One region of the Neorhizobium sp. T7_12 genome, then DNA from elsewhere that is predicted to be linked to it. Evidence: predicted binding sites of a transcription regulator. Region 1 holds the regulator's gene; the other holds the start of a gene.
What was found. The regulator LexA, encoded in region 1, represses DNA repair genes until DNA is damaged. The targets are predictions, from matches to a motif close to TGTTCNNNNTGTGTTCNG.
Positions count from the first base shown of each region.

Region 2: the regulator LexA is predicted to act here: its motif matches at 3,625-3,642, upstream of dnaE (DNA polymerase III subunit alpha).

Region 1 is NZ_PVBK01000002.1:404,025-409,288, reverse strand. Features, by position in the region: gene eno (phosphopyruvate hydratase) at 1-102, opposite strand, end outside; gene kdsA (3-deoxy-8-phosphooctulonate synthase) at 213-1,061, opposite strand; gene C5J26_RS07965 (VOC family protein) at 1,066-1,938, opposite strand; gene lexA (transcriptional repressor LexA) at 2,139-2,858, shown strand; gene C5J26_RS07955 (ComEC/Rec2 family competence protein) at 2,839-5,264, opposite strand, start outside.
Region 2 is NZ_PVBK01000002.1:66,298-71,561, reverse strand. Features, by position in the region: gene dnaE (DNA polymerase III subunit alpha) at 1-3,411, opposite strand, end outside; gene C5J26_RS06180 (ABC transporter ATP-binding protein) at 3,938-4,621, opposite strand; gene C5J26_RS06175 (lipoprotein-releasing ABC transporter permease subunit) at 4,636-5,264, opposite strand, start outside.

The DNA.
Region 1 (5,264 bases):
GCGGCCCATCGAACCGTCTTCCAGATAGACATCGACCTCGACGGTCGGATTGCCGCGGCTGTCGAGAATTTCGCGGGCGATGATATCGGTGATGGCGGTCAAGGGTCTCTCCCTGGGTTTGGACTTGACGTCACGAGGTCACTGAAAATGTCTCATAATCAATGACACGAAAATTACAATCGAAGCAGTTTGCGCGCTTTTTGTGGGCGGGCTCAAGCCGCCTTGGCGATGGCATCGAGCGCGAGCAGCTTTTCGAGCAGCCGTGGCATGTCCTTCAGATGCACCATGTTGGGGCCGTCCGAGGGCGCGTTGTCCGGATCCTCGTGGGTTTCCAGAAAGACGCCGGCGACACCGACCGCGACGGCTGCGCGCGCCAGCACCGGCACCATGGTGCGGTCGCCGCCGGTCGAAGCGCCCTGCCCGCCCGGCTGCTGCACCGAATGCGTCGCATCAAAGATGACCGGAGCGCCGAGCGACGCCATGATCGGCAGCGAGCGCATGTCGGAGACCAGCGTGTTGTAGCCGAAGGAAGCACCGCGCTCGCAGAGCAGCACGTTCGGATTGCCGCTCTGGGTGAACTTGGCAAGCACGTTCTTCATGTCCCAGGGCGCCAGGAACTGGCCCTTCTTGACGTTGATGACGCGGCCGGTCCTGGCGGCTGCGACAAGCAGGTCCGTCTGGCGGGAGAGGAAAGCCGGGATCTGCAGGATGTCTACCGTTTCCGCCACGACGGTGCATTGCTCTTCCGTGTGAATGTCGGTCAGGACCGGAAAGCCGAACTCCTTCTTGAGGTCGGCAAAGATTTCCATGGCGGTTTCGAGCCCTATGCCGCGCTTGCCGGAAATCGACGTGCGGTTGGCCTTGTCGTAGGAGGATTTGTAGACGAGGCCGATACCGAGCTTGCCGCAGAGTTCCTTCAGCGCGCCTGCCATCATGAAGGCGTGGTCGCGGCTTTCCATCTGGCAGGGACCGGCGATCAGCGACAGTTTTGCGTCCTGCGCGAAAACCACCTTGCCGTCTCCCTCGCCGACGGAGACGCTGGAATTTGCGGTAACTTCCATGAACCTATTCCTCGAAGCCGAACAAAACACCCTGGCCGGGCGCCGCCGAGACGAGAACACGGCCCTCCCGGCGGACGAATGCGACGTCATTAGCAGCAAGGGTGATCTCTGTCACGGCAAGATCGGCCGTCTTGAAGATGATCACCCGGCCGCGCAGCCCCTCGGCACCCGGCGTCGGCGGCAGGGCGAATTCCGCCTCGAGTTCGTGATCCTGCAGGATGCGAATGTGGGCATTTGCCGCCGCAAGCTCGAGCGAAGCAGCCTCTGGCTTGGCCTTCGTCATCAGCACCTGCTCGGCCAGGGGTGCGAAATCGGAGGGCGCCGATGCCGACAGGATGATCTTGCTCAGCCCCATGACCGCATTGGAATGGTGCTCCAGTTCGCCGCGATCGGCCGGCAGGGGATTGATCCGCTGGCAGGAAAACATCAGGAAGTCGGGCGCCCGGTCATCACCGGCAAAAGCCAGCCGGAAGCTCGCCTGGGTTTCGGAACCGTCGGCCAAGGTCATCCCGCGGGAAAATTCCAGCACGTCGCCTGCCGAGACGCCGCGCATCTTGAAACGCGCGTGATCGGCCATCGCGTCGCGCGTGGCGACAACGAGCGCCGAGAAGCCCTGCCTGTCGCGTCCCTTGCGGAAGGCCAGATCGCGTGCGGTAAAAACGTTGCCACGTTTGGCGGCAGCGCTTGCATGACGGCGATTGGCAAGAGCCAGCGGCTCCAGGTAGCTGCCATCCGAGAAGAACACGCAAGCATTGGCTGTGCCGAAAGGATGAAAAGCGTCGGGCGCAACTGTAAAACCAAGCTTCGTGAGCCGGGAACGCGCAGCGGTAAGTCCCGCCACCGGCAGCACGAGATGATCGATTGGTCTTGCATTCACGCGAGGGCCCCCGGAATTGGAATCGCAAAGCTACTTTGGCAGCGGGCTCGCGCCGCGCAAGTGGTGTGGCTCGAGATATCTGGCACGCATCTATGAAGAAAAAATCATCATACTTCACAGAAATTTAGGGACTTGCAGAACACATATGGAACATATAGTGTCCGTTCTGGATTTGTTTCCGACTCTGAGGGTGCCAAAAGATGCTCACGCGCAAACAACAGGAATTGCTTCTGTTCATTCACGAACGCATGAAGGAATCCGGCATCCCGCCGTCATTCGATGAAATGAAGGATGCTCTCGACCTCGCGTCCAAGTCCGGCATCCACCGCCTGATCACCGCGCTCGAGGAGCGCGGCTTCATCCGCCGCCTGCCGAACCGGGCCCGGGCGCTCGAAGTCATCAAGCTGCCGGAAGCCTACTCGCCGAGCATGCAGCCACGGCGCGGTTTTTCGCCCAGCGTCATCGAGGGCAGCCTCGGCAAACCGCAGCCGGTCGCGGCGCCTCAGAAACCCGCCGCCAACGACGATTCACCGAACGCCACCACCGTTCCGGTCATGGGCCGCATCGCTGCCGGCGTGCCGATCTCGGCGATCCAGAACAACACGCATGACATCGCCGTGCCTGCCGAGATGCTCGGTTCCGGCGAACATTATGCGCTCGAGGTCAAGGGCGATTCGATGATCGAGGCCGGCATTCTCGACGGCGATACCGTGATCATCCGCAACAGCAATACGGCCAATCCGGGCGACATCGTCGTGGCGCTGGTGGACGACGAGGAAGCGACGCTGAAGCGCTTCCGCCGCCGCGGTGCCTCCATCGCCCTCGAAGCCGCCAACCCAGCCTATGAGACCCGCATCTTTGGGCCGGACCGGGTGAAGATCCAGGGCAAGCTCGTCGGCCTCATCCGCCGGTATCACTGATCATCTGCCGGAGCGGTTCCGGCAATGAACTATCGAAACCCTGGCTTCGCCAATCATAGTGGCGGTGCCGGCTCCAGGGACGATCTGCGCCCGCCATGGCGGCACGGATCTGCCAGCGCCGAATGTCGGTCGCGCCGTTGAGGGAGATCTCCAGGGCACCCGTCTTGCGAAGCGTGGCACCGTTGATCATCAGGGCGCCGGACCGGCATTGGTCGAAGCGGGCACGCGGCGCAATGACAAGACTGGCGGCGTCGCAGGCGGCACCCGCATAACGGCCGTCCTCGACAACGATAACGATGCCCTTGCCCGTGCTTGCCGCACACCAGGCCGTCGGCTTGCAGGTGAAGCGGCCGGCAGGCGCCTGTTTTATCCTCGACTTTGCCGTTTCGAGTTGCTGCGGGGTCAGTTCGGGGCGCTCTTTGGTTCTCTCGCCGGGCGGCTTGTCGCCGGGCGGCTTGTCGTCGGGTGGCTTGTCCCTGGATGGCGACATTTCAGGCTTGGTCGGATCGCCGAGCAGAAGCGCCCTTTTCCATTGGCCGTAGACGAAGTCGGGCGGGCGGGCGCGATTGGTGGCGACCCCTTCTCCGTCTAGAAGTGCTACCATCGCCCCGTCTTCCGAGATCAGGATATCCGGCAGGGACATCGACCGCTCCTGCCAGGAAAGCAGTAGAGCGGTCACCAACAGCGGCAGGCCTATCAGCCTCAGTCTCGTCCTCATGAGCGTCAGCAGCAGGAAACCTGCCGTCGAGACAGCTAGGAACCAGGGATGCTGTCGCCCTATGCCGACATCGCCGCCCCAGGCGGCGACGTGTTTGGCGATGGCGATCACCCACTCCAGGCCGAGGCCCATGAGCTTCATGAAGGGCGCATCGAGGCCGAACGGCATCAGCAGCATGCCGGCCAGCCCCGCCGGCATGACCACGAAGGAGATGATCGGCATGGCGGCGAGATTGGCGGCAAGGCCGTAGGTGGCGATACGGTGGAAATGCTCGACCGAAAACATGGCGGTCGAGATGCCGCCGATCAGCGACGTCACGAAGATGCCGGCCGCGAAATTCCAGGATGCCAGCACCGGCGTCACCACGGGGTGATGGAGTGGCAGAGGTTCGGGATCGCGGCGTTCTGCCCTGTGTTTCCAGAGTGCGTAGCCGGCGACCAGGGCGGCGGTGGCGGCAAACGACATCTGGAAGCTCGGCCCCAATATTTCCGAGGGCGACATGGCGATGATGACCAGGGCGGACAGCGCGACATTGCGCAGGCTGATCGATGGCCGATCGAAAAGCACCGCGACGAGCATGATCGCCATCATGATATAGGCCCGCTCGGCGGAAACGCCGAAACCGGAGATCAGGTAATAGGCCGTCGCCATCATCAGCGCGCCGAGTGCTGCGATCTTCTTGACCGGATAGGCCTGCGCGAAGCCCGTGAAGACGGAAAGCACCGTGCGCACGCCGACAAAGAAGATGCCGGCGGCGAGCGCCATGTTCAGCCCCGAAATGGCGACGATATGGGCGAGGCCCGACAGTCGCAACGCCTCGGTGGTGTCTTCGGAAATTGCCCGGCGCTCGTCGGTGACGATCGCCGCGGCAAAGGCGCCGGGATCTCCGGGCACGGTCACCCGGATATGGGTTGCGATTGCGCTGCGCAGATCGAAAAGCCGGGTTTCGACCTCCGCAATCCAGCTCCGGGTTGATTGGACAGCAGCCTGCTTTTTCGGCGCTCCATAGAAAAATCCGACCGCACCGATGCCGTCGAAATAGGAAGAAAAGGCAAAGTCGTTGAGGCCCGGCAAGGCGGGTCCGGACGGGGGTGAAATGCGAGCGCGGCCGCTGATCGTCTCGCCGGTTTGGGCCGGCTCATGGCGGGACCTTGCGAGCAGCGATACACGCTGCGGTGGGCGCCTGACTTGCGGATTGGAGGTCCGCTCGATGCGGACGATATAACGCCATCGCCCTTGGGCGTCGATCTCCCTGCGCTCGACCACGCCGGCAAGCTCGGTGGTCACCGGCGTATCGAGAATGACGGTGGGCCGCCTCCAGGTCTCGAACTGCGCCAGCATCATGCCTGCGAGAAAGAGTGCGAGAGCGAGCGGCAACAGGTGCGTGGCACCGGACCGGTAGCGCGAGACGACAACAAAGATCGCGCAGACGCAAAAAAGAAGGAAATACGGCCAGAAAGCCGGGGTCTGCGGCAGCACAAACCAACAGGCGGCCCCTGCCCCGACGATAACGGGCAGAAAAAGGAAGCCATGGCCATAGACCGTCTCCTCTTCCAGCATGACCGGGAGACGGCGCCGCAGCCGGTCGAGGCGTCGGATCGTCGAGCGGCGAACGGACCCGTCTGACGTGTGAACCGGCGGGCTGCGTTCGATCGCGGGAAAAAGCTCGGCTAGGTCCCGGACCTTGA
Region 2 (5,264 bases), 340 kb from region 1:
CACCTCGATTTCCCGCTTGCCGTCATCCTTGATGATCACGAAGGACACCAGCCCGTCGCCCCGGGCATTGAGGTGTCGCGCGACGGCGCGCATCGGGCCTGAATCGCGCACGAAGACGCGCAGCGCCTTCTGCATCTGCACCGACTTTTCCTCGAGCGACTGCGCCGTCTGGATGCGCAGGCCGATGCCTTCCGGCCGCTCTTCCGCCTGCACGGTGATGACCAGCGACTTGCCGGGTTCGAGCAGGTCTCGATATTGCGCCAGCCCCTCCGAGAACAGCACCGCCTCGAACTGGCCGGTCGCATCCGAGAAGGTGACGATGCCCATCTTGTTGCCGGTACGGGTCTTGCGTTCCTGCTTGCTGGTCACCGTTCCGGCAAGCCGGCCGGCGGTTGCGCCCTGTTTCACGGCGGCGGAAAAGTCCGCAAAGTTCTGGACGCGCATCTTGGCAAGCACGCTGGCATAGGCATCCAGCGGGTGGGCCGAGAGATAGAAGCCAAGCACCTGATATTCGCGCATCAGCTTTTCGGACGGCATCCACGGCGTGAACGACGGAAAAATCAGCGTTTCCGGCCCGGAGGCGGAGGACGAGCCGAACATGTCGTGCTGGCCGCTGACCTTCTCCCCTTGCGCGCGCTGCGCATAACCGATGATTCGGTCGAGGCCGCCGCTCAGTTCGGCGCGATCGCGACCGAAACAATCGAAGGCACCCGCCGAGATCAGGCTTTCCATGACGCGACGGTTGATCTGTTTCGGATCGATCCGCAGGCAGAAGTCCTCGATGCTGGCAAACGGCACATCGCCGCGCACTTCGGTGATGTGGTCGACCGCCGACTCGCCGACGCCCTTGATGGCCGCCAGCGCGTAATAGATCCTGTTGTCGCCGGTCTCGAAATGCCGGAACGAGGTCTGCACCGAGGGCGGAATGACCGCGATGCCGAGGCGGCCGGCATCCTGCCGGAAATCGTTCAGCTTCTCGCTGTTCGACATATCGTAGGTCATCGAGGCGGCAAGGAACTCGACCGGATAATGCGCCTTCATGAAGGCGGTCTGGTAGGAAACGATCGCGTAGGCCGCGGCGTGGCTTTTGTTGAAGCCGTAGTTGGCGAATTTTGCCAGCAGTTCGAAGATGTTGTTGGCCTGTGGCTTGGAGACGCCGTTCTTGATGGCGCCATCGACAAAGCGTTCGCTCTGCTGGTCCATCTCGGCCTTGATCTTCTTGCCCATGGCGCGGCGCAGCAGGTCGGCCTCGCCGAGCGAATAGCCCGAGAGCACCTGAGCGATCTGCATGACCTGCTCCTGGTAGACGATGACCCCCTGGGTCTCCTTGAGGAGGTGGTCGATCGTCGGATGGATCGATTCGATCTCCTCTTCGCCGTGCTTGCGGGCGTTGTAGGTCGGAATGTTTTCCATCGGGCCCGGACGATAAAGCGCCACGAGCGCGATAATGTCCTCGATACAGTCCGGCCGCATGCCGATCAGCGCCTTGCGCATGCCGGCACTTTCCACCTGGAATACGCCGACCGTCTCGCCGCGCGACAGCATCTCGTAGGTCTTGGTGTCGTCGAGCGGGATCTTGGCGAGATCGATCTCGATGCCGCGCTTGCGGCAGAAATCGACGGCGGTCTTCAGCACGGTCAGCGTCTTCAGGCCGAGGAAGTCGAACTTCACCAGGCCCGCCTGCTCCACCCATTTCATGTTGAACTGGGTGACCGGCATGTCCGAGCGCGGGTCGCGATACATCGGCACGAGCTTCGACAGCGGACGGTCGCCGATGACGATGCCGGCGGCGTGGGTCGAGGCGTGGCGGTAGAGGCCTTCGATCTTCTGGGCGATATCGAGAAGGCGGGCGACGACCGGCTCCTTGTCGGCCTCCTCCTGGAATTTCGGATCCTCCTCGATCGCCTTCGACAGGGGTGTCGGGTTGGCCGGGTTGTTCGGCACCAGCTTGCAGATCTTGTCGACCTGGCCATAGGGCATTTCGAGCACGCGGCCGACGTCGCGAAGCGCGGCGCGCGCCTGCAGCGAACCGAAGGTAATGATCTGCGCCACCTGCTCGCGGCCGTATTTCTGCTGCACGTAGCGGATCACCTCTTCGCGGCGATCCTGGCAGAAGTCGATGTCGAAGTCCGGCATCGAGACGCGGTCGGGATTGAGGAAGCGCTCGAACAGCAGCGAGAAGCGCAGCGGATCGACGTCGGTAATGGTGAGCGCATAGGCGACCAGCGAGCCCGCACCCGAACCACGGCCGGGACCGACCGGGATGCCCTGCTGTTTCGCCCATTTGATGAAGTCGGCAACGATCAGGAAGTAGCCCGGGAACTTCATCTTCTCGATGACGCTGAGTTCGAAATCCAGCCGGTCGCGATAATCCTGTTCGGTATAACCGCGCGTCATGCCGAGCGTCGCGATGCGCTCTTCGAGACCTTCTACGGACTGGCGGCGCAGCTCCTCCGCCTCGGCGCGTTCGGCTTCCGCCGGATCGTCGGTGGCGCCGGTGAAGCGCGGCAGGATCGGATTGCGGGTCTTCAGCACGAAAGAGCAGCGCCGGGCGATCTCGACGGTGTTTTCAAGCGCCTCCGGCAGGTCGGCGAACAGCTTTGCCATCTCGGCGCGGCTCTTCAGATAATGGTCCGGCGTCAGGCGAAACCGGGTGTCGTCCGAGACGATCGCATTATGGGCAACCGCCATCAGCGCGTCATGGGCATCAAACTCGGACTTGGTGGGAAAGAAGGCCTCGTTGGTCGCCACCAGCGGCAGGTCGTGGTCGTAGGCGAGCGTGACGATCTTGTGCTCGTGGCGCCGATCGTAGGCGCCGTGGCGCTGCAGTTCGACGTAAAGCCGATCGCCGAAGATCTCCTTGAGTTTCAGCAACCTCGCTTCGGCAAGCGTAGCATTGCCTTCCTTCAGAGCCATGTCGACCGGCCCGCTTCCGGCCCCGGTCAGCGCGATCAGCCCCTCGGTGCCGCCGTCCTCCAGCCAGGAGCGGCTGATATGGATGGATTGATGCCCCTCGTCGCCGAGATAGGCGCGGCTGATCAGGTCGACGAGCCGTTCGTAACCGACGGCATTGGCCGCCAGCACGACGATCGCCGGCAGCTTGGCGAGCTGCTGGTGGCTGTTGCGCCGCTCGTCCGACTGGTCTTCCATATCGATCGACAGCTGGCAGCCGATGATCGGCTGCAGGCCGTCTCCGATCGCCTTCTGGGCGAATTCCAGCGCGACGAAGAGATTGTTGGTGTCGGTTATCGCGATCGCAGGCTGATTGTCCGCGATCGCCTTCGAGAGGATCTTCTTGAGCGGCAAGGCGCCCTCGAGAAGCGAGTAGGCGGAATGGACGCGCAGGTGAACGAATTGAGGGGTGGTCCCCAGCTTTTCCAATCCCGATTTTACGTCCGCTGTATCTGCCATGTCTGCGCCATATCCATCTCATGAATCAGGCTATTGTCCGGCGCAGGGACTTGAGAGTCCAGTTCGGATTTTCCCCCTCAACGCCTTTCGGCCGAGGGTCCAGATCACATGGCCATCATGATCACGGAGAGGCTTGCCACGAAGGTGGCGATGGAAGCGAATGCGGCAATGTCACGAAGCAGGTCAGTCATCGTCGTCTCCCGTGTTCTCTTATGTTTTTAATTTGTTCTCATTTTGTTTGAGAGTCAATAAAAGAACAGACCGGAAACAAACATATCGCGATATCCTCCCTCACCTGGTAAACAAGCCATTAATGGTGGGATTTTCGGTTAGATTGGCGCATGCGGATACATCCGGACTGGATGACCATCCGTGGAGGTTTCGAATATGCCCGGATGGGTCGGCGTGTGGAGAGTGGATCCTCGGGTCGAGCCCGAGGATGACGGAGGAAGGGGCGGAGCACACCACCCAGCGGCGTCATCCTCGGGCTCGACCCGAGGATCCAGACGCACGCATATCCGCCTCTTCACATCTCGACGACTTTGCCGCCCTCGATCGTCACGCGGCGGTCCATGCGGCTGGCGAGGTCGTGGTTGTGGGTGGCGATCAGGGCCGCGAGGCCTGACTGGCGCACCAGGGCTTCCAGTGCGTCGAAGACATAGGATGCGGTCTTCGGGTCGAGATTGCCGGTCGGTTCGTCGGCAAGAAGCACGCGCGGGGCGTTGGCGACGGCACGGGCGATCGCCACGCGCTGCTGCTCGCCGCCGGACAGTTCAGAAGGGCGGTGCTCGGCGCGGTGGCCGATGCGCATATAGTCCAGAAGCTGGCTTGCCCGCTCCTTCGCCTCGGCCTTGGAGAGGCCGGCGATTAGCTGCGGCATCATGATGTTCTCGACCGCGGAAAACTCCGGCAGGAGATGGTGGAACTGGTAGACGAAACCGATCTGGTTGCGGCGCATCGCAGTGCGCTCCGCATCGGGAAGTCCGTTGCAGGCATGCCCGGCGAGAAAGACTTCGCCGGCGTCCGGATGTTCGAGCAGGCCGGCGAGATGCAGCAGCGTCGATTTGCCGGTGCCCGACGGGGCGACCAGCGCGACGATCTCGCCGGTCTTAAGGTCGAAATCAGCCCCCTTCAGGATCGAAAGCGTGGTCTCGCCCTGGCCATAGTGACGTTCGACGCCCGAGAGCTGCAAGACGGTTTTGGGTGCCATGAAGGATGTGGGTCCTATTCGTATCGAAGGGCCTGGACAGGATCGAGCCGGGAGGCCCGCCATGCCGGAAGGATGGTGGCGATGAAGGAGAGGACGAGCGCCATCATGACCACCGAGAAGGTCTCGCCAAAGCTCATCTCCGCCGGCAGCTGGCTGAGGAAATAGAGTTGCGGATCGAAGAGGATGGTACCCGAGATCCAGGAGAAGAACTGGCGGATCGATTCGACGTTCAGACAGACGACCACGCCGAGCAGGACGCCCGCGAACGTTCCGACGAGGCCGATCGCCGCCCCAGTCATGAAGAAGATGCGCATGATCGCCCCCGCACCCGCGCCCATGGTGCGCAGGATGGCGATATCGCTGCCCTTGTCCTTCACCAGCATGATCAGGCCGGAGATGATATTGAGCGCCGCCACCAGCACGATCAGGGTCAGGATCATGAACATGACGTTGCGCTCCACCTGAAGCGCGGAGAAGAAGGTCTGGTTGCGCTGCCGCCAGTCGGTGATGAAGATCTGGCGGCCGGCCGCGGCCTCGATCTTCGGGCGCAGATCATCGACATTGTCGGGATTGTCGATGAACAGCTCGATCGACTGAACGATGCCGTCGGCATTGAAATAGAGCTGCGATTCCTCGAGCGGCA